3 regions of the Cronobacter dublinensis subsp. dublinensis LMG 23823 genome follow, and region 3 is predicted to be linked to each of the others. Evidence: predicted binding sites of a transcription regulator. Region 3 holds the regulator's gene; each other region holds the start of a gene.
The links. Region 3 encodes Fur, which represses iron uptake genes when iron is present. Its sites were predicted from a motif close to ATAATAATGAGAACNACTATCAA; they were not measured.
Positions count from the first base shown of each region.

Region 1: fepB (Fe2+-enterobactin ABC transporter substrate-binding protein) is a predicted target of Fur. The motif match lies at 5,255-5,277, and genes of this name have one in related genera.
Region 2: AFK67_RS10600 (TonB-dependent siderophore receptor) is a predicted target of Fur. The motif match lies at 4,476-4,498, and genes of this name have one in related genera.

Region 1 covers NZ_CP012266.1:3,230,541-3,237,672, reverse strand. Annotated here, with positions in the region: gene fepC (iron-enterobactin ABC transporter ATP-binding protein) at 1-786, opposite strand, end outside; gene fepG (iron-enterobactin ABC transporter permease) at 783-1,775, opposite strand; gene fepD (Fe(3+)-siderophore ABC transporter permease) at 1,772-2,779, opposite strand; gene entS (enterobactin transporter EntS) at 2,887-4,131, shown strand; gene fepB (Fe2+-enterobactin ABC transporter substrate-binding protein) at 4,158-5,099, opposite strand; gene entC (isochorismate synthase EntC) at 5,305-6,471, shown strand; gene AFK67_RS22940 ((2,3-dihydroxybenzoyl)adenylate synthase) at 6,481-7,132, shown strand, end outside.
Region 2 covers NZ_CP012266.1:2,327,030-2,334,161, reverse strand. Annotated here, with positions in the region: gene AFK67_RS10615 (peptide ABC transporter substrate-binding protein) at 1-822, shown strand, start outside; gene AFK67_RS10610 (lysozyme inhibitor LprI family protein) at 875-1,327, opposite strand; gene iraM (anti-adapter protein IraM) at 1,446-1,781, opposite strand; gene AFK67_RS10600 (TonB-dependent siderophore receptor) at 2,232-4,382, opposite strand; gene AFK67_RS10595 (alpha/beta hydrolase-fold protein) at 4,532-6,115, shown strand; gene AFK67_RS10590 (hypothetical protein) at 6,116-6,697, opposite strand; gene AFK67_RS10585 (hypothetical protein) at 6,942-7,132, shown strand, end outside.
Region 3 covers NZ_CP012266.1:1,348,375-1,355,506, reverse strand. Annotated here, with positions in the region: gene pgm (phosphoglucomutase (alpha-D-glucose-1,6-bisphosphate-dependent)) at 1-44, opposite strand, end outside; gene seqA (replication initiation negative regulator SeqA) at 69-614, opposite strand; gene ybfF (esterase) at 798-1,565, shown strand; gene ybfE (LexA regulated protein) at 1,693-1,974, shown strand; gene fldA (flavodoxin FldA) at 2,136-2,666, shown strand; gene fur (ferric iron uptake transcriptional regulator) at 2,956-3,408, shown strand; gene AFK67_RS06180 (helix-turn-helix domain-containing protein) at 3,732-4,343, shown strand; gene AFK67_RS06175 (beta-N-acetylhexosaminidase) at 4,401-7,052, opposite strand; gene chiP (chitoporin ChiP) at 7,107-7,132, opposite strand, start outside.

The DNA of each region.
Region 1 (7,132 bases), 1.9 Mb from region 3:
CCGCCCGAGCGGCACCACCAGCGGCGTTCCGGCCACCGGATCGTCAATAATCATGCAGCGCAGCCCGTAAATCGCCTCGATAAGCGCTGGCGTCACTATCTCCTGCGGCGCGCCTTCCGCCACGATTTTCCCGTCCCGCAGCGCAATCAGGTGACTGGCGTAACGACACGCCTGGTTCAGGTCGTGCAGCACCGCGGCAAGCGTATATCCCTGCTCGCGGTTCAGCGCGCTCAACAGCTCCAGCAAATCAATCTGATGGCTGATATCAAGCCAGGTGGTCGGCTCGTCGAGCAGCAGAATCGACGTCTCCTGCGCCAGCACCATCGCAATCCACGCGCGCTGGCGCTGCCCGCCGGAGAGCGTGTCGACGCTCTGATCGGCAAGCGCCGTCACGCCGGTCGCGGCCATCGCCCGCTGCACCGCGCGCTCGTCCTCGTCCCGCCAGCGGGTAAACAGCGGCTGATGCGGATAGCGCCCGCGCGCCACCAGCTCCTGTACGGTGATATCCCCCGGCGCGCTGGCGTTTTGCGACAGCAGGCCGATGCGTCTTGCCACCTCTTTCGTGGCGAAGCGCTGAATAGCCTCGCCGTCGAGGCGCACCTGCCCGGCGACAGGCTTCATCAGGCGGCTTAACGTGCGCAGCAGCGTCGACTTGCCGCAGCCGTTCGGGCCGATAATCGCGGTGAACTTCCCGTCGGGAATGGCCACATTCAGCCCTTCCGCCACGCGGAAATCGCCATAGCCCAGCGTGAGCGCTTCACCGGTTAAACGCGAGGTTGTGGTCATCTCTTGCGTGACTCCTGTAGCAACAAGGCGATGAGGTAAATCCCGCCCAGACAGACGGTGACGGTCCCTACCGGTAACTGGTAAGGCTTAAAGAGATACTGCGCGCAGAGATCGGCGCCCAGCAGCAGCAGCGCGCCGCACAGCGCCGCCTGGGTGAGCCCGAAGCGCGCGGTACCGCTGACGCGACGGGCGATATGCGGGGCCACCAGCGCGATAAACGAAATCGGCCCGGCCATCGCCGTCGCGCCTGCGGTCAGGATCACGCCGGTCAGCATCAGCAGCAGACGCGAGCGCTCCACCGACACCCCGAGCGCGCAGGCGCTGTCATCACCCATCTCTAAAAGCCGCATTCGGCGTACCAGCAGCGCGCTCGCGAGCAACGCCAGCAGCAACAGCGGGGCGGCGGGGAGGGTTTTCCCCCAGGTGATGCCGTTCAGCGAACCCGCGTTCCAAAGACCCGCTGAGAGCGCCGTCTCAAGCGACGCCTGCAGCAAAAGCCAGATGTTGAACGCCACCAGCATCGCGCGCACGCCGATGCCGATAATAATCAGGCGGAAGGTATCAATGCCGTTGCGCCAGGCGAGCAGCCAGACGATAAACGCGGTCGCCATGCCGCCTGCGACGGCGGAAAACGCGATGGCGGTCTGATGCTGACCTGCCAGCACCATCGCTACCAGCACGCCGCTCCAGGCGCCGGTATTGAAGCCCATCACGTCCGGGCTGCCCAGGGGGTTGCGCATCAGCGACTGGAAAATCGCGCCGCTCACGCCGAGCGCCGCGCCCAGCAGCAGCGCCATCGTCACGCGCGGCAGACGCCATTCGGTCACGATAAGCGAGACGTTGCGCGGCGCGTGACCGCTGAGCGCCTCAACGACCTGCGAAGCGTCGAGCGTCACCGCGCCCTGCGTCAGCGCCCAGACGCCGAGCCCGGCGCACAGGCTTAACGTCAGCAGGCAAAACAACCACAGGCGAGGGGGTACCGGCCTCATAACGCCACCCCGCCGCGCCGCTGGCGCACCAGATAAATCAGCGCGGGCGCGCCGATAAACGCGCTCATCACCGATACCCGCAGCTCGCCCGGCACAATCAGGCGGCCGATGATGTCCGCCAGCAACAGCAGCGAGGGGGTGGCGAGCAACGTCACTGGCAGCGACCAGCGGTGATCTGTGCCCACCAGCCAGCGCGCCAGATGCGGCATCATCAGCCCGATAAAAGCGATGGGGCCGACCACGGCGGTGGCGCTGGCGCACAACAGCGTAATAGCGATAAGCCCGAGCGCCTGCGTGCGCGCCACCCGGCTGCCGAGCGCCGTGGCGGTGTCGCTGCCCATGCTCAGGCTGTTGAGACTGCGGCTTAGCAGCAGCGCGATAATCGTCCCCAGCGCAACGACCGGCGCGATAGCCTTCAGTGTGACCAGCGTGCGGATATCAAGCGAGCCCGCCTGCCAGAAGCGCAGCTGGTCATAAACCACCGGGTTTAACAACGCAATACCGTTCGAGAGCCCTTCCAGCACCGCCGCCAGCGCGACGCCCGCGAGCGTCAGCCGGACCGGGCTCAGCTGGCCGCCGCCCGCGCTGCCGGTAAAGGCCACCACAAGCGTCGCCAGCAGCGCGCCGCACAGCGCCAGCATCAGGATCTCCAGCGGATCGCTCACGCCCCACAGCGCCGCGCCGAGCACAATGGCGAAACTGGCGCCGGAATTCACGCCGAGCAGGCCGGGGTCGGCCAGTGGGTTGCGGGTCAGGGTTTGCATCAGCGCGCCGGCGAGCCCAAGCGACAGCCCTGCGACGAGGCCCGCGAGGGTCCGCGGCAGACGGGCGTCAAGCACGATGGTGCAGTCCGCGCCGCGGCAGGTGCCGGTCAGCGCGTTCATGACGAGAGAAAAGGGCAGGGATTTGGCACCCGCCAGCAGACTGAAGGCGACCATCAGCAGCAGCAATAAAAAGAGACACAGCAGGACAACCATCCTGGTGGAACAGCGAGAGGCCGACATAACGCACACCCTGGAACCGATAATGATAGTTATTATCACTCTTATCTGGCTATGTTAGCATGGCCGTCCCGTTATCCGGCAAGGAAAATTCGCGTTAAGGCCCTGTAATGAACCGACATTCGCTGCTGCTTAATCTCTCGTTATTGAAAACGCATCCCGCTTATCGTGCCGTCTTTCTGGCGCGGTTTATTTCCATTCTCGGCCTCGGCCTGCTCGGCGTGGCGGTGCCGGTACAGATCCAGACGCTCACCGGTTCGACCTTTCAGGTCGGTCTCGCGGTGACGCTCACCGGCGCTGCGATGTTTATCGGGCTGATGACCGGCGGCGTGCTGGCTGACCGCCACGAGCGCAAAAAGCTCATTCTGCTGGCGCGCTCCACCTGCGGCGTCGGGTTTATCGGGCTGTGGGTCAACGCCATGCTGCCCGCGCCGTCGGTGACCGCCATCTATCTGCTCGGACTGTGGGACGGCTTTTTCGGGGCGATCGGCGTGACCGCGCTACTGGCGGCGACGCCCGCCATCGTCGGACGGGAAAATCTGATGCAGGCGGGGGCTATCACCATGCTGACGGTACGGCTCGGGTCGGTGATTTCGCCGCTGCTCGGCGGGATGCTGCTCGCCTGGGGCGGTGTGGCCTGGAACTACGCGCTGGCGGCGCTCGGCACGTTTCTGACGCTCCTGCCTCTGCTTACGCTCCCGGCGCTGCCCGCGCCGCAGATGCAGCGCCAGCACCCGCTGCGCGCGCTGGCGGACGGCCTGCGATTTCTTGTCGCAAGCCCGATCGTCGGCGGCGTGGCGCTCATCGGCGCGCTGCTGACGATGGCGAGCGCGGTGCGCGTGCTTTATCCGGCGCTGGCCAGTCACTGGCAGATGGCGAGCGGTGAAATCGGTGTGCTTTACGCCGCCGTGCCGCTCGGCGCGGCGCTGGGCGCGCTTACCAGCGGCGGGCTGGCGCACTCCCTTCGTCCCGGCCGCACGATGCTTATCGCCTCGGTGCTGGGGCTGGCGGCGGTTGGCGTGTTCAGTCTGATGCCCTGGTGGCCGCTGGCATTTGTCTGCCTGGCGCTGTTCGGCTACCTGAGCGGCATCAGCTCGCTGATTCAATACCAGCTTATTCAGCTTCAGACGCCGGATCACATGCTCGGGCGCATTAACGGACTGTGGACCGCGCAAAACGTCACGGGCGACGCCATCGGCGCGGCGCTGCTGGGCGGCATGGGCGCGCTGCTCTCGCCGGTCAGCTCCGCGAGCGCGGGCGGGCTGGGGCTCGCGGTTATCGCTATCGTATTGACGCTGCTCTTTAGCGAGCTGCGTCGTCTGCGTCAGGCCCCGCCGCCACCGGCGCAGGCGTAACAAAAAGGGGCCAGGCGGCCCCTTTTTTATGCTTTAAACAGCGTCTCAAGCCTCTTCAGCAGCAGGCTGGCGCTGTAGTAGTCGAGACGGAAGGTTTCGGTGCCAAGCGCGTAGACCCGTTTGTGCTGCACTGCCGGAAGATGCGCCAGCAGCGGATCGCGCATTAGCGCCGCCGCGTCGTTATCATCGCCCGCGAACAACAGCAGCGTCTCGCCGTTAAGCCCTGCCGCCAGCGTCTCCCCGCCGAGCTGAATGATATCGTGGCGTTTGCCCATGCTGGTCAGGCCGTGCGCGGCGGGCGGTGGCGCGAGCGTAAAGCCGAGCTGGCCGAGCAGTTTTCCCTGCGCCGAATCTGCGGTCCAGAGATTCGCGCCGTGCGCCGCCGGGTTATAGACCAGCGCGCTCACGGGCTGCGGCGGCAGTGCCATGTGCGTTTTCGCCTGCGCGAGCTGTTTATCAAACTGCGCGATGCGCGCGGCCGCCTGTTTCTCATGGCCGGTGATCTCGCCAAGCTGGGTTAACAATTGCTGCCAGCTTTTGTCGTCGTAATTAATCACAAGCGTCGGGGCGATAGCGGAAAACTGCTCATAGAGCGCCAGCGCGGAATCGCCGCCGGTGGCGCTGACCAGAATGAGATCCGGCATCTGCGCGGCCACGGCTTCGGCGTTCGGCTCGCCGATATACAGCCGTTCTACGTGACGCGCTTTCGCCACTTCTCCCCACTGGCGCAGGAACCCCTGGCCGTCGGCGACGCGGTTGCCCGGCGAGGTGGCGCCGCTCGCCACGACCGGCGCGTCAATCGCCAGCAGCGACCCGGTCAGCGTGACGCTGGTCGAGACAATACGCTGCGGCGCTTTATCAAGCGTCTGCACGCCGCGGCTGTCGGTTATCTGGCGCGGCCAGTCCGCCGCCTGTGAAAGTGAGGAAATTCCTAAAACCAGCAGGCTGGCGGCGAGTATGGCGCGCAGGGAGAAAGTGAACGTCACGACAACATATCCTGTCAGAAGAGTTAATAATGCTTCTCATTTTCACCATTTGTCGACGGGATGCAAGCGACGCCGCCGCCCTGAATTCGCCTCTGCGGTTGACATGCCCGCCATTTCGCCTTAGGTTACGCCTCCAAATACAAATGATAACAATTATCAGTTCTCTTTTTTGGTACAGGAGGAGCGCATGGACACGTCACTGGCCGGGGAGTGCCGCAAGGCTACCGCATCCCTTTCATCTGACAGCTTTTTCTTCATGTCGCCTTATCACAGTTTCACGACCCGCGGCTGTTTCGCGCGGATCGATACGCCAGCCGTAGATGGCGAAGCCCGCCATGGTGTGTTTCAGACCGCGCTGCGCGACGCCTTTGACCGCGCCCGGCGTAGCGGCATTGCGCGCCCGATGGTGGTCGGGGCGATCCCGTTCGACACCCGCCAGCCTTCCGCGCTGTTTATTCCCGAAAGCCGCAGCGACTTCACGCCCGCCGGTTATGCGCTGCCCGAACGCGCCGCCGCGCCGCGCGTGAAAAGCCGTACAGAACTCCCGGAGCAGGAGGCGTTTATGGCGATGGTGGCGCGCGCCGCCGCGCTGACCGACACGCCTGAGGTGAGCAAAATCGTGCTCTCCCGGCTTATCGACCTTACCACCGACACACCGCCGGACAGCCTCGCGTTGCTGGCGCGGCTGGTGGCGCAAAACCCCGCGAGCTTTAACTTCCACGTGCCGCTGCCGGATGGTGGCACGCTGCTTGGCGCGAGCCCGGAACTGCTGCTGCGCAAAGATGGCAATACGTTCAGCTCGCTGCCGCTGGCGGGCTCCGCGCGCCGCCACGCCGACGCGCGTGAGGATAACGCGGCCGGGCAGGCGCTGCTTTGCTCCGCCAAAGACCGGCACGAGCATGAACTGGTGACGCAGGCGATGCGCGACCTCCTCGTGCCGCGCAGCCATCGCCTGGCGATGCCGGGCGCGCCGGAGCTTATCACCACGCCGACGCTCTGGCATCTCGCGACGCCGGTCGAGGGCGAGACGCGCTTTGCGGACGATAACGCGCTGTCGCTCGCCTGCCTGTTGCACCCGACGCCCGCGCTAAGCGGCTTCCCGCACGAGGCGGCGAAAGCGTCTATCGCCGAACTGGAGCCGTTCGATCGCGAGCTGTTCGGCGGCATCGTCGGCTGGTGTGATGCCGAGGGCAACGGCGAGTGGGTGGTGACCATCCGCTGTGCGCGGCTGTGCGGCAATCAGGTCCGGCTGTTCGCGGGCGCGGGCATTGTCCCGGCGTCCGACCCGCTTTCGGAGTGGCGCGAAACCGGCACCAAACTCTCCACCATGCTTCACGTTTTAGGGCTTCACTGAGGGCTGCGCATGACTATTCCTTATACCCGCTGGCCGGATGATTTCGCCGCGCGCTACCGCGCCAAAGGCTACTGGCTCGACCTGCCGCTCACCGATATTGTGAGCCGCCACGCGCAGAGCGCCGCGACCGCGGTTATCGACGGCGAGCGCCGCTTCAGCTATCGCGAACTGGACGCTGCCTCCAAGCGGCTTGCGGGCGCGCTGTCGCGCCGTGGCCTGAAAAACGGCGACACCGCGCTGGTGCAGCTTGGCAACGTGGCGGAGTTTTACATTGTCTTCTTCGCGCTCTTGAAAATCGGCGTCGCGCCGGTCAATGCGCTCTTCAGCCATCAGCGCACCGAGCTTGACGCCTACGCGCGCCAGATTGCGCCCGCGCTGCTCATTGCCGACCGCGAGCACGCGCTCTTTGCCGATGACGCTTACGCCGACGCGCTGGCCGCGAAAACGCCAACGCTGCGCCTGACGCTGCTGCGCGGCGATACCCTGGAGGCGCTTATCGCCGAGCCGCAGGCCGGTTTCACACCCGCGCCATCTGCCGCCGATGAAGTGGCGTTTTTCCAGCTCTCCGGCGGCAGCACCGGCACGCCGAAGCTTATTCCGCGCACGCACAACGACTACTACTACAGCATCCGCCGCAGCACAGAGCTCTGCGCCTTCAGCC
Region 2 (7,132 bases), 980 kb from region 3:
ACCGAGTCCTTCCCGAAAAATCTCTATCAGAAACTGAAAAAAGAGATCCCAGGCCAGGTCTATACGCCGCCGCAGCTCGGCACCTATTATTACGCGTTCAACACCCAGAAAGGGCCGACGGCGGACGCCCGTGTGCGTCTCGCGCTCAGCATGACCATCGATCGCCGCTTAATGGCGGAAAAAGTGCTCGGCACCGGCGAAAAACCGGCCTGGCGCTTTACGCCGGATGTAACCGCAGGCTTTACGCCCGCGCCGTCGGAGTGGCAACAGATGAGCCAGCAGGAGCTGAACGCCCAGGCGAAGACGCTGTTGCAGGCGGCCGGCTATGGCCCGTCGCGCCCGCTCAACCTGACGCTGCTGTATAACACCTCGGAAAACCACCAGAAGATTGCTATTGCGGTAGCGTCGATGTGGAAAAAGAATCTTGGCGTGGAAGTGAAGCTGAAAAACCAGGAGTGGAAAACTTATATCGACAGCCGCAACACGGGGAATTTCGATGTGATCCGCGCCTCGTGGGTGGGTGATTATAACGAGCCCTCGACGTTTCTTTCGCTCCTGACATCGACCCACAGCGGTAATATTTCGCGCTTTAACAACCCGGATTACGACAAAGTGCTGCAACAGGCCGCGCAGGAGACCTCCGCTAAAGCGCGCAACGACGATTACAACAGCGCCGAGCGTATTATCGCTACCCAGGCGCCGATCGCGCCGATTTATCAGTACACCAATGGCCGCTTAATTAAGCCGTGGCTGAAAGGGTATCCCATTAATAACCCGGAAGACGTCGCCTACAGCCGCACGATGTATATTCTTAAGCATTAACGCCGTCATCATGAACATCCGGCTCCGTGCGGAGCCGGAGCTTCCCACCTTATTATTTCTCAGGCTCAGGCTCAGGCTCAGGCTGAATAAGCGTCAGTTCTTCAATACGACGCTGGTTCATATTGATAACGCAGCTTAGCGCATGGGCAGCAAGCCAGGGCGTGCCTGCCGCAGAGGCGCTCGCCGCCGTACAGAAGGCGTCCCGCGCTGCAGTCCACTGCTGCTGGCTTGCCTGCAACGCCTCGACCATTTCCGTGCGCCGCGCCTCGTCGCCCTGCGGCCAGCGGGTATAATCGAAATTTTGCAGCGCCGTGATTTTGGCGTTAAACATTTCTTTTAGCTTATTGTCGGACGCGAGGCCGGCGGCTTCCAGGCAGTCGGCGCTCTTTTCACCCGCCTGTTTAAGACAGGCGTCCGCCGCCGCGCTGCGGGTAATATCGTCGGCCTGGGCGTAAAGCGGATTTAATGCCACCGCCAGCAGGACGGTTTTCAGCAGAGATTTCACGGACGCGCATTCCTTATCGGGAGGGAAAATAATGTTATCACGTCGTCAACCGGCGGCGTGTCCGTGCAGGATTTTCCCATGCCAGAAGGGAAAATGCCATGCGAAACGCCTGACGGCATTAATGCCGCTGAAACGGGCAATACAGCACGTTGCATCTGCGCCGGAAGAGACAGCGGGTAACGCTTTGCTGATGATTGCCGGGACAGTGGGTATTACTCTTGACGATGGTTTGCCAGAACCGGGCGTTATAAAGCGTGGTGCGATAGAGCGTGAGCTGAACGGCATTATTATTGACGGCTACCGTGTCGCCACAAATTGATAATCTGTCGCCGGGTGATAAATAAAATGTGGCTTTATACCACAGAATAAGTTTGATTGATTGTTGCGAAGAAATTAACGAAAATACAGAATTGGTCTCGGTGCTTACGACAGAATCAACAACCCGCCAGGTCATTCTACCCTCCATAATGGTTTTAGTGACTACAACGGCGTGTGCATCCCTTCACTGATGCGTACCCGCTAATTGTAGCGGCAATTCGGTAAGGTTTTGCCCGGAAATATCCAGTTATGGCAGTATGAGTAAAGAAAGTTTATTTTTGCTAATCAGTTATTGCTGATTTTTTGGCTGATTTAATTGCGCGGTTAACGATATCCTCTTCATTACTGCGTTCTGCAATAATCATCGCATTGCCATTAAGTAGAACCTGAAGCCGAAAAGCGTATTATTTTTCCTAAACCGAGAAGTCGGACGGCCCCGGCGCAACAATCCGCAAGACTGAATAAAAACCGAACGATACGCGAAGGCGGCGCATGGTAAAGAAAATTTAACTTAAGTGCGACCCTTAAGTGCATAAAAAAACACCGGGCAGGGCCGCCTGACCGGTGCTTTGCATAATAAAGCGTTTTACCAGGCGTAGCTGACGGTGGCTGTCACTGTCCGGCCTACGCCGTAGAAGCAGGCGGTATCTGAGGCGCAGGCGGAGACATATTTCTTGTCCGCCAGATTGTTAACGTTCATCTGCAGCGCCGCGCCTTTCAGCTGACCGTTAAGCGTGCCGAGATCGTAGCGCAGCATGGCGTCATAGAGATCGACCGACGGCACCTTAAACGTGTTTTTCGCATCGCCATAGCTGGTGCCGATATAGCGCACGCCTGCGCCTGCGGTAAGCCCGCGTAACGGCCCGCCCGGCAGGGTGTAGCTCGCGAAGGCAGAGGCCATATGCGCCGGAATGCGCGCCGGCGTTTTCCCTTCTGTGCCCGCGACGGTGGTGCTGACATTTTTGGCATCGGTCCAGGTGTAAGACGCGATAAGGTTCACGTTATCCGCAAGCGTGGCGTGCAGCTCGGTTTCAACCCCTTTTGACTCCACTTCGCCCGCGTTTTCGAAATACCCCAGCGTACTGTTGTACGTCGCGACGTTTGTCTGTTTCAAATCGTACAGCGCAAGCGACATCAGCACGCTGTCGGTCGGCTGATATTTCAGGCCCACTTCGGTCTGCTTACCCTCCATCGGTTTGAACGGTGCAGTGCCTGCGGCGCGGTTGCTTTGCAGGTTCGGTTCAAACGAGGTGCTGTAGCTCACGTAGGGTGAAAGACCGCTGTCGAAGGCGTAAAGCAGGCCAGTGCGCCAGGTGAACTTATTGTCATTCTGCTGCGTTGTGGTGTTTTGCAGCAGATCGGCGGTACGCACCTCCGAGGCGTCATAGCGGCCCGAGAGCAGCAGCTCCCAGCGGTTCCAGCTCACCTGATCCTGTAAATAAAGGCCCAACTGGTCGAGATCCTGCTGTTCACTGGTCACCGCCGTCAGCGCGCTGTCGCGGATGTCGATGCCATAGGTGGGGCGGGTCCAGTCAAGGTTATAGCGCGCACCGCTGTCGCGCGCGAGGCGCTGGTGGTCGCGGCTCTGTTTATAATCGACGCCGGTCAGCAGGGTATGGCTGAGCGCTGCGGTATCAAACCGCGCCTCCAGCTGGTTATCGAGCCCGAACTCTTTCGTGTCACGCTGTTCGTGCTGCGGGCGGCGCTGTAACAGGGTTGAACCGGCGGCGCTGTTGGCATAGACCAGATAGCGGTACTCCTGCGTGATATGACTGTAGCGGGCGTTCTGACGCAGGGTTACCGCGTCGTTCAGCTGATGCTCCAGCTCGTAGCCCACGGCCGTTTGTTCGCGACGCGACGTGTTGTAATCCGGGTCGCTGACGTTGAAATCGCGCGCGATTGTGCGCCCGTCCTCCGTCGCTTTTACGGTGCCGTACGCGGGCAGGAAGTTGCGATAACCGGCGTCGGGGTCTTTCTGGTAGCTCGTCAGCAGCGTGAAGCGCGTCTGATCGTTAGCGTACCAGGTGAGGGCGGGGGCGATTGCCACGCGGGACTCTTTATAATCGTCCACCTCGTTGTGTTGCGCGCGCCCCAGACCATTGAGCCGCCACAGCACGTGGCCTTCGTCGTCCAGCGCGCCGCCGACGTCAAACGCGCCCTCCGCCAGACGGTGATTGCCGGTGCGCAGCTGTACCTGCTGCGCTGCGTCACGGGAAGGGCGCTTGCTGGTCATGCTGATAAGCCCGCCGGGGTTCACCTGGCCGAAGAGTACCGACGCCGGGCCGCGCACCAGTTCGACGCGCTCCAGCAGCCACGGATCGACCACGCCGGTTTGCGAGCCAGCCGTCGCGCCGAAGCTCAGGCCGTCGAGAAATTTCGGCACGTAGCTGAATCCGCGCACGAAAACTTCGTCGTTGCGGTTGGAGCCGCCGCGATATTCGGTAAACGCCCCCGCGCTGTAGCGCAGCGCCTGCGATACCGAGGTGGCATCAAGCGCCGCCATCTGATCGCGCGTTACCACAGAGACCGACTGCGGCGTGCGAATAAGATCCGCGCTGGTTTTTGTCGCTGACCGCGTTTTGGTTGCGACCATGCCTTTCAGCGGCGCGTGCGGATCTTCCGCCACGCCACGGGTCACCACCATCGTCTCTTCGCCGGGCGTTGCCGCCTGCGCGCCACACCCGGCAGCCAGACTGAAGAGGCCTAAGGTGATTATCTTCTTATTTTTCATGACCATTCTTGTCGTTTTCCTTGTCTTCATCATTAACCTGCGCGAGACGGCGACAGCATGCCCCGCATCACCCCCGCGCCTGCAAGCGGCTTGATGATATTGAAAATCATTACCATTTGCATTAAGTTGTAAATAAATTTTCAGGGAGCAGCGAGTTGAAGCGGATTTCGATAGCGATAAGCCTGCTGGCGGGCGTCAGTACGCTGCCGGGCGAGGCGGCATCATGCCTTGCGGGCGGTGCGTCAGGGCAGCTGACCGGCACGTTTGACGCCAGCGGGCGCGCCTGTATTACCCAGCCGGTGATGGGAGAAAACTACGTCGCCGCCACGCTGACCGGCGCGACGCGGGCCGCGCTTACGGACGCGCGCCAGCACCCCCTGCGCACGCTTATCGCGCGCGGCCCGGCGGACGGTACGCATTCGCTACTCTTTGCGTTGCCAGCGCGGCAGGTATCGACGCTGATACTGCAGGGTGAACCGGGCGCGGGCTGGTCGCTGCGCTGGCAGGCGCAGGAGACCGTGCCGCTCGATCGCGCGCAATCGCTCGCGCCGGTGAGCCCGACGCTACAACAGCTGGCGCGCCATCTCGCGGCGGGCGGCGATACCACGGCGTTCTGGCGTGATATCACTTTGCGCGGCGCGCCGCTGGTGGAGCCGGTCGATGATGACCACCGGCGCGTCACGTTCCTGTGGCGCGGCGCGCGCCGTAACGTATTTATTCTCGGCTCGCCCGCAGGCGATCACGACCCGCTGTTCCGCCTCGGGCAGTCGGACGTCTGGTTTCGCAGCTATGTTGTGCCTGCCGATACGCTGATGCAGTACAAGCTCGCGCCGGATGTGCCTGAGACCCACGGCGGCGCGCGGGAGCAGCGCCGCGCGATCCTCGCGACCGCGCAGGCGGACCCGCTTAACCCGCAGCAATTTCTCCCGGCCCGTGACGACCGCTGGAACCGCTATTCGCTGCTGGCGCCCGGCGGTATGCGTCAGTGCGGCGCAGCGGCGGATCTCAGCGAGGTACGGCACGGGACGCTGACGCGCCATACGTTTGACAGCGCGCGGCTCGGCAACCGGCGCGATATACAGATTTATCGCCCGTCACAGGCGGCGCGCTGGACGCTGATGGTGTTTGATGGCAACACGTATCAGGACGACTACCGGCTGGCATCGGTCATTGACCGCCTGATTGCCGACCGGCGTCTGCCGCCCGTGAATGTCGTGTTTATCGACAGTCTTGATTTCGCCCGGCGCAGCCACGAGCTGCCGCCCAATCGCGATTTCGCCGATATGATGGCCCTGGAGCTGCGTCCCTGGCTGCGGGCGCGCGGCATCGCGTCTCCCGGACCGCGCACCATCGTCACCGGCTCCAGCTATGGCGGGCTGGCGGCATCCTGGGTGGCGCTGCGTTATCCGGCGGCGTTCGGCAATGTGCTGAGCCTGTCCGGTTCATACTGGTGGGCGCCCGCAGGCGAGCCCGCGAGCTGGTTGACGCGCGAATATCAACACGCGCCGCGCCTGCCGGTGCGCTTCTGGCTACAGGCCGGCAGGTTTGAAACCCAGGGGCCAGACGGCGGCATTTACCGCAACACCGAAGAATTTGCGCAGGTGCTGAAAGAGAAAGGCTATGCGGTGAGTTTTCATCCCTGGTCGGGCGGGCATGATTACGTGGTGTGGTGTGAGGCAATGATGCAGGGCGTGCGGGCGCTGACGCAGACTCGCCGCGGGCACGGCGAGCCGGGCTGACTACAGCGCGCTCAGCTGGTGATAAAGCGGGCCGGCGTTTTTATCGAGCTGGGGAAACAGGCTTTGCGGCCAGGGATCGGGCAGGGCGTGGTTCCAGGCGAGTTCGACAAAGGTCTCCGGCTCGCTGACGCTGTAACTGAAGCTGGAAAAGGTGGCGGCGGCTTTTACTTCGACATCCGCGAGTTCAGGCGCGTTGCCGCTCTGGATCCGCCAGACATAAAGCAGTTCGACATCGCGAATGTTCACTTCGCTCATCACGCGGGCTACGTCGTCACGGTGAAGGGTACGCCAGCGCGCCGTGGTGTTCTGCGCGACGAGCTGATTACTGTGAACGCGGAATTTATCGGTCAGCCCGGCAAGCTCGGGTTCCGGTAATTTACAGGAGTAGAGGATGACATGGCGTCCGCCCGCATCTTCAAATGTGCGCCATTCACCATTAACACAATCGGTGCGGGCCTCGAAAGCCTGACCGAGGGTACTCTCTCCGGCGCTGATGGCTTTCACCTGCCCGATGATGTCGTCATCGCACCCCTGCAATAAAAACATTGCCCCGACCACTGCCTGAATGCCGGACCGTTTCATCTCACTCTCCCTTGCCCTGCAAGCGCGATGAACACGCACCCTCGCTTCCAGGTGTGATGGTTGGCGGGTATGGCGTATCAGAAACGCCCGCCGCAGGTTACTGCTTTCATGCTTATCTGTTATCGGCCGCGTTTCGCATCGCTTTAATTTTATTAAAAAAGTCGGAAAATCCCGGCGTGCGGCTTGCCCAGGTGCGCCGGGCGTGGACTACACTTGAAGTTAATGCGTTACGCGGGGAGCCGATATGCCTTCTGTCCAGCTGCATCTGAAAGACCGTCCGGAAGTGGATTTTACCGCCACCTATAGCGTCAGTGAACCGGATAGCGTGACCGGGGAGACGATAAAAACGTTTGAAGTGGGTAAAGCGCAGCAGATCAATGAATTTTCCACACTGTCGCAAGGGGAGATTATCAGTGTGGTTCTGCCCAGCGGAGA
Region 3 (7,132 bases):
TCACTCTGTTGTGCAGGCTGTCCCGCACGGTTATCGACTGCCATGGCCTGGTCCTTCTGACGCAAGAGTTAAATGGTGCCGCAAACCTTCTCAATCAATTCCGCCGGGAACTGCATGGTCTGCATGATGTGTTCAATCATGCTGCATTTGCGGCCTGTATTCGTGTTCGTGATAACCCAGAACGGCGTCCCCGGCACGTGGCGGGGTTTCGTCTGGTTGCCACTTTGCAGCAGCGTTTGCTCATCGCCTGCGAAATAGACGCGGGTACGACCGTGTAACGATTCGGTCGCGTCGGCAAACGCGTCTGCATCCAGTGAATAGAGTGTAGACAGCACCAGCATAAAACGATTGACCGCGCGTTTTTGTTCGGCGTATTCATCCGACAGCAGCAGCTCGCGCATGGCGCGAACGCGATCGCGCGCCGGGTTGGCCGGTTTTTCAGCGGCGGGCGCGACGGTTTCGGGAAGCTCTGCTTTGGCGGGTGTAGCAGCGACGTGCGAGGCGGCGGAAAACTTCAGCATGCGCCGTAAAATGTCGGACGCGCTTTCGCCAATATGCAGGGTGTGGCTGGCAATGTAGCGATACAGCTCGTCATCAACTTCAATCGTTTTCATCTTAATCCAGTGCGATTTCTTTTCTGAATACAAGTCATTGGGATTATAGAGTTAAAACCCAACAGCGGATAGCGTCAAACCAGGAAGGCCGCAAAAGTCGGAATTAACTGGAACCTTGCAGCCGGGCGGCAGAATGGTCAACATGATAACCTAACCTGTCAGTCGCCAAAAAAGAACTTTGCCATGAAATTAAATACCCGCACGCAATCTGCGCAACAACCGACTCAAAATACACCGATTGTGTTAATTCACGGGCTGTTCGGGAGTCTCGATAACCTCGGCGTGCTGGCCCGCGACCTGGTGCAGGATAATGACATCGTGCAGGTCGATTTACGCAACCACGGCCTTTCTGCGCGTAGCGAGGCGATGGATTACCCGGCGATGGCGCAGGATATTCTCGACACGCTGGATTCGCTGGGACTGAATAAGGTGATTCTTATCGGTCACTCGATGGGCGGCAAAGCGGCGATGGCCGTCACCGCGCTTGCCCCGGAGCGCATCGAAAAGCTGGTGGCGATTGATATCGCGCCGGTGGATTATCAGGTGCGCCGCCACGACGAGATATTCGCGGCCGTTAACGCGGTGAGCGATGCGGGCGCGACCTCCCGCCAGCAGGCAGCGGAAATCATGCGCCAGCATATCGCGGAAGAAGGCGTGATTCAGTTTCTGCTGAAGTCGTTTGTCGACGGCGAGTGGCGCTTTAACGTGCCGGTGCTGTGGGAGCAGTATGCGCATATCGTCGGCTGGCAGGCGATCCCCGCCTGGCACGGCCCGGCGCTGTTTATTCGCGGCGGCGCGTCGCCTTATGTGGAAGAAGCGCACCGCGAGGCGCTGCTGGCGCAATTCCCGCAGGCCCGCGCGCACGTTATCGCGGGGGCCGGTCACTGGGTTCATGCCGAAAAACCGCAGGCGGTGGTACGCGCTATCCGTCGTTTCCTGGAAACTGATTAAAAACAGACCGACCGGCGCCGTCGCGCGCCGGATGCGTTGGCGCGCTTCGCTGCCTCATGTATGATGGCGCGCTGAAATACCGTCGGGACCGCCCCGACAGCCTGTTTCCCCTGTCTATACTCATACCATGGCAAAAGAACAAACGGACCGCACAACGCTCGATCTCTTCGCGGATGAACGCCGTCCGGGCAGACCGAAAACCAATCCGCTGTCGCGAGATGAACAGCTGCGCATCAATAAGCGCAACCAGCTTAAGCGCGACAAAGTTCGCGGGCTTAAGCGCGTGGAGCTGAAGCTGAACGCCGACGCCGTGGACGCGCTGAATCATCTGGCGCAGGCGCGTAATATCAGCCGCAGCGAGCTGATTGAAGCCATGCTCCTCGCTCAGCTGCAGGCCTTGCAGGAGTAAGGTCTGGTCTGAATTTTACCCAAAAGGACGGGGCAATGTAGCAGAGAGTGCACCCGGCGCCTGATACCGTTTCCGCACCTTCGCCTGTTCTGCTATGATTGCCCTATCTGTGGGCGTTATGCCAGCACCATCACATTTAGATTCAAGAGGTTATTCTTCTTATGGCAATCGTAGGCATCTTTTTCGGCAGCGACACCGGCAACACCGAAAATATCGCAAAAATTATCCAGAAACAGCTCGGGAAAGACGTTGCTGAAGTGCATGACATTGCTAAAAGCAGCAAAGAGGATCTGGAAGCGTTCGATATTCTTCTGCTTGGCATCCCGACCTGGTACTACGGTGAAGCGCAGTGCGACTGGGACGACTTTTTCCCGACGCTGGAAGAAATTGACTTCAACGGTAAGCTGGTTGCGCTGTTCGGCTGCGGCGACCAGGAAGATTACGCGGAATACTTCTGCGACGCGCTGGGCACCATTCGCGATATTATCGAGCCGCGCGGCGCGACTATCGTTGGCCACTGGCCGACCGAAGGTTATCACTTCGAAGCGTCCAAAGGTCTGGCGGATGACGATCACTTCGTCGGCCTCGCGATTGACGAAGATCGCCAGCCGGAGCTCACCGCAGAACGCGTTGAGAAGTGGGTGAAGCAGGTTTCTGAAGAGCTGCACCTGCAGGAAATCATCAACGCCTGATGATAAACGGCGCGGGCGGCCGTCCGCGCCGGTTGATAGATAAAAGCAATGAAAATAATTGCTACAAATTTTTAACTTTCCCTCACTACGCTGTACAATGGCTTCCTTAATTATCAGGCCTTCACGTTAAAAACGCTGGCGGGTCCACGATTTTTAAGCTCTTTTTTGCCGGGTGCTTGCGGTTTTCATTTAGGCATGTCAGTTCTATAATGAGACGCATTCATCTTCGGCGTATCCGATGTATCGCTCCCTTTCGGGACGAGTCGTTAAGCAACAGGACAGATTCCGCATGACTGACAACAATACCGCATTAAAGAAGGCCGGCCTGAAAGTCACGCTTCCTCGATTAAAAATCCTCGAAGTGCTGCAGGAACCGGTCAATCATCATGTCAGTGCGGAAGACCTTTATAAGCGTCTGATTGACATGGGTGAAGAGATTGGCCTTGCCACGGTCTATCGCGTACTGAACCAGTTCGACGATGCCGGCATTGTCACCCGTCACAACTTCGAAGGCGGTAAATCCGTTTTCGAGCTGACGCAACAGCATCATCACGATCACCTGATCTGCCTCGATTGCGGCAAAGTGATCGAATTCAGCGATGAATCTATTGAAGCTCGTCAGCGTGAAATCGCGACGCGTCACGGCATCCGCCTGACTAACCACAGCCTCTATCTGTACGGTCACTGTGCCGATGGCGACTGCCGCGAAAACGAACACGCGCACGAGGTCGGCGAGAAATAACGCTCGTCATACCGCCTGCTCCAAAGCCGACCTGTGTCGGCTTTTTTATTGTCTGAAAACCAGAGACTGAAAATACAGCTGTACTATTTTAGATAAAAAACACTGCGCTGCGTATTTTAATACAGCGTACAATGCTTAATTAAACCATATCTATTTTATTAAATTGAAATTCAGAAAAGATAAATGTCTTTACCGGTCAATCAGTTAGGCAACGAATTATCACGATTGTTCATTTCCTCTTCCCTGCCCCTTATTGCAGCAATAAAAAAGCATCCATTAAGATACAGCAACGACATAATTTTATTTTAAACAAGGTAACCAATATGGTATTACCCTCCAAACCCCTTGCTGAGATTTATCGCATTGCTGATATTTTCAATAGTTACGGTAACTGGTCTCGTGCGGAGAAAAATACGCTGATCCCGCTGCGGGACGGGGAAATCTGTATCATACGCGGCGGTCAGTTCTCGCTGATGCGCCAGAGCGACCGGCTGCTGCTGGAAAAAAGCAGCGCCCCGTCGGTACTGGGCCTGGCCAGAAATTTAGGTAAATCCCAATTCGCAAAATTACAGGCGGATTCAGAATGTCATTATCAGTTAATTCCTTTTGATTATTTCATGCAGGAAATTGAAAAAAATCACTGCCAGTTACATCTCCTGGTTTTGTCCTCATGGATAATTAATATGCTTTGCTATCGCGAAGAGATTATGCTCGGCAGAAACAGCTTTAGTATGATTAAAGCCAATATCGAATGTCTGGCCGCGATGGATGAGTTTATGCGTAACCGGATTAACGTCGCAGATTATATTGTTAAAAAAACCAATCTTTCCCGCAGTATGGTAATGAAAACCCTTTCTCAGTTGCGCAGCGCGAAACATATTGAAATCAGTAAAGGTAAGCTGCTAGCCGTGCATTCCCTGCCTGACGCGCCGTAATACGCCGCCCCGATAAACCTAAAAGCCAGCCCGGAGGCTGGCTTTTTTATTATGCCGTTACGGCTGCAGGTGCTCCGTCCGGCTGTAACGTTTGCCGTCGTGGCTGACGCTGCGCACCTGCACGTCGCCCGTGACGCCCGGCGGTTGCGCGGCGTCATAGCGCTGCCAGCGCGCGCCGCCATCGGTGGAATACTCTACCGTCACGCCAGGCAGGCTGGTGTTCATCTGCAATACGCCTGCGTTAATGCGCGCGCCGGGCACCGGCAGACGGAACTGCACGCCTGCTTTTTCAAGCTTCGGCAATTCGCGGCTGCCGAGCAGATTCGCAAAGCGCGTCCAGTCTCGTTGCAGCGCTTTCACGTCAACCTGATGCGTTTCACCGCCTTTATACTCGCGGCCCGCCTGATAATCCTGTTCCCAGGCGGCGCGGTGCCAGGCGCGCTCCGCAACGGCCAGCAGACGTGGGTACATCATGTACTCCATCTGTTTATCGGTGCGCACCACTTCGCTCCAGAGCTGCGCCGAGAGGCCATACGCGCCCGGCCAGGGCTTGTCGGATTTGGCGCTGAACGTGTTGCCGTCGCGATCGACCGATGTCTCGGCGTTCTGCGGCAGGTTATCCGGCGCGAAGCTGAAAATCTTCCGCTCATCGCTGAAACGCGTGCCCCAGTAGTAGCCGCTCTCCGCCGGATTCACTTCGTTCGGGAAATCCAGGTAGACATAATCCGGGTTAGAAACCACCACACGGAAACCTTTATTCGCCCAGTCGTTGACGCTGTCAAAACCGCCCCAGTAAAGGGTGTCCCAGAAGTTCACGTTAACGTGCGAGGTCGCAAAGGCGCCGGCGTCTTTCGCATCCTTGAGGCCATCCTGCCAGGCCTGCATGGTGTCGATGCCGTGCGCTTTCACAAGCTTGCTGACCTCAACGCCAAAGTAGCTGGAGAGATGTTCGACATCGGCGACCACGCCGTCCTGCACCATCTTCTGACACACCGGCGAGCGCGCCCAGGGCTTATCCTGGCGACCTTTATCGATAATCCCCTTCCCGGCTTCCGGTTTCGTTTTATCGGTGTAACCGGTGCCAAGGTAGATATTTTTCGCCTCATCGCCGCCAAAATGCCAGGTCGTGAGCGGCTGCCCGGCCTCCCGGTGCATCTGCTGAATTTCGCTGATGACTTTGTCCACAAAACGGCGCGAAGCGTCGAGGCATGGGTTGAGGTAGCCGGTGCGGTTGTAATACTGCACGCCGGTGGTGACCGACGTATCCTGCGGGTCGAGCAGGCGGTACGCATTCGCCTCGTCGGGTTTACCCGCCTTCGCCAGCCGATCGTAGCGTGCCTCCATCGCGATCACCGCCGCACGGGCGTGGGCTGGCATGTCTATTTCCGGGATGACCTCAATCTGGCGCGCCGCGGCGTATTTCACGATGTCGATATAATCGGCGCGGGTGAAATAGCCGCTGCCGTTATTGTTCGTGTCCGGCCCGGAGCCGAGCTGCGGCAGCAGGCAGGTTTTTTCGCTCAGATCGTGGCAGCGTTTTCCGCCGATCTCAGTAAGCTCCGGCAGCCCCGGGATCTCGATACGCCAGCCTTCGTCATCACTTAAATGAAAGTGGAATTTATTCAGCTTATAGGCCGCCATCTGATCGAGCAGGCGCAGTACGGCGGCTTTGGTGTGAAAGTTACGCCCCACATCAAGGTGGATGCCGCGATAGTCAAACCGCGGCGCGTCCTGCGCGTCGAGCGTCGCGATACGCTGCGCGCCCTCCGCCGGGATAAGCGACAGCAGCGACTGCAAACCATAAAACACGCCCGCCCGATCGTAACCGGTAATCACCGCCTCTTTCGGACCGATATGCAGTTGATACGCCCCGGATACCGCCTCTTTACCGCTAAACGCGCGCGTCGCGATGGCCGTGCGTACCGGATAACCCACGCCCGTTTTCACCCCCAACAGCGCGAAGCGCGCATTGATAGCCTCCTGTGACGCGTTATCAAGCGCGGCGAGATCAAGCTGCACGCCCTTTTCGAGAGAGACGTCCTGCCCGTGCAGCCTTACCTGGCGAGGCGTAGGGATAATCTGCCCGCGCAGGCTCCCGGCGTTGAGTATTTTGACGTCGCTGTTTTTGTCAAAGCGCGCCCCGGCGGTCATTAAAATATTTTTATCCTCCGGGGTGCGTTTCCACTGGTCCTTCAACGGGCTGACGAAATCCGTCAGGGTTTCGGTATCGGTGCTGGCGATGACCTTCGGCGCGCCGTCGTCTGCGGTGACGTACCAGCGCGGCAGCACATCGGTGATAAACAGCTGCCAGTATTCATTGACGATTGGGATCTCCACCGAGGCGTTGGCCGGGAAGCCGGTGAATTTGTCCGTCGGTTCAAGCTTATGGAGATCGCCCATCACATGGGTCACCTTAAACTGATCGTTATCGACTTTGAGGATCTGGCGAATGCTGTGAAACCAGATAGTCCAGTTTTTATCGGTCACCGCCTCGCCCGGATTGGTGAGCGTGATAACCGCTTTATTGCAGGAAGCCCAGTCGGCGCCGAGCGCCGCACAGTCGATACCGCGCTGCGCCGCGTGATTATCGGTGATAGCGTAGTTGAGCCCAAACTGGCTGATGTGATCGGCCGTTGACGCCTGCGCGCTGGTGCCCGTAAAGACGCCCATCAGCGCGCCCGCTAACATACTGATCTGTAGATTTTTCATCATTTCGTCCTTTCACTGCCCTTGATGTAAGGCGCTGCGCGCGCCCCTGCGCAATCAGAAAATCGTAAACGGCGCCGTGA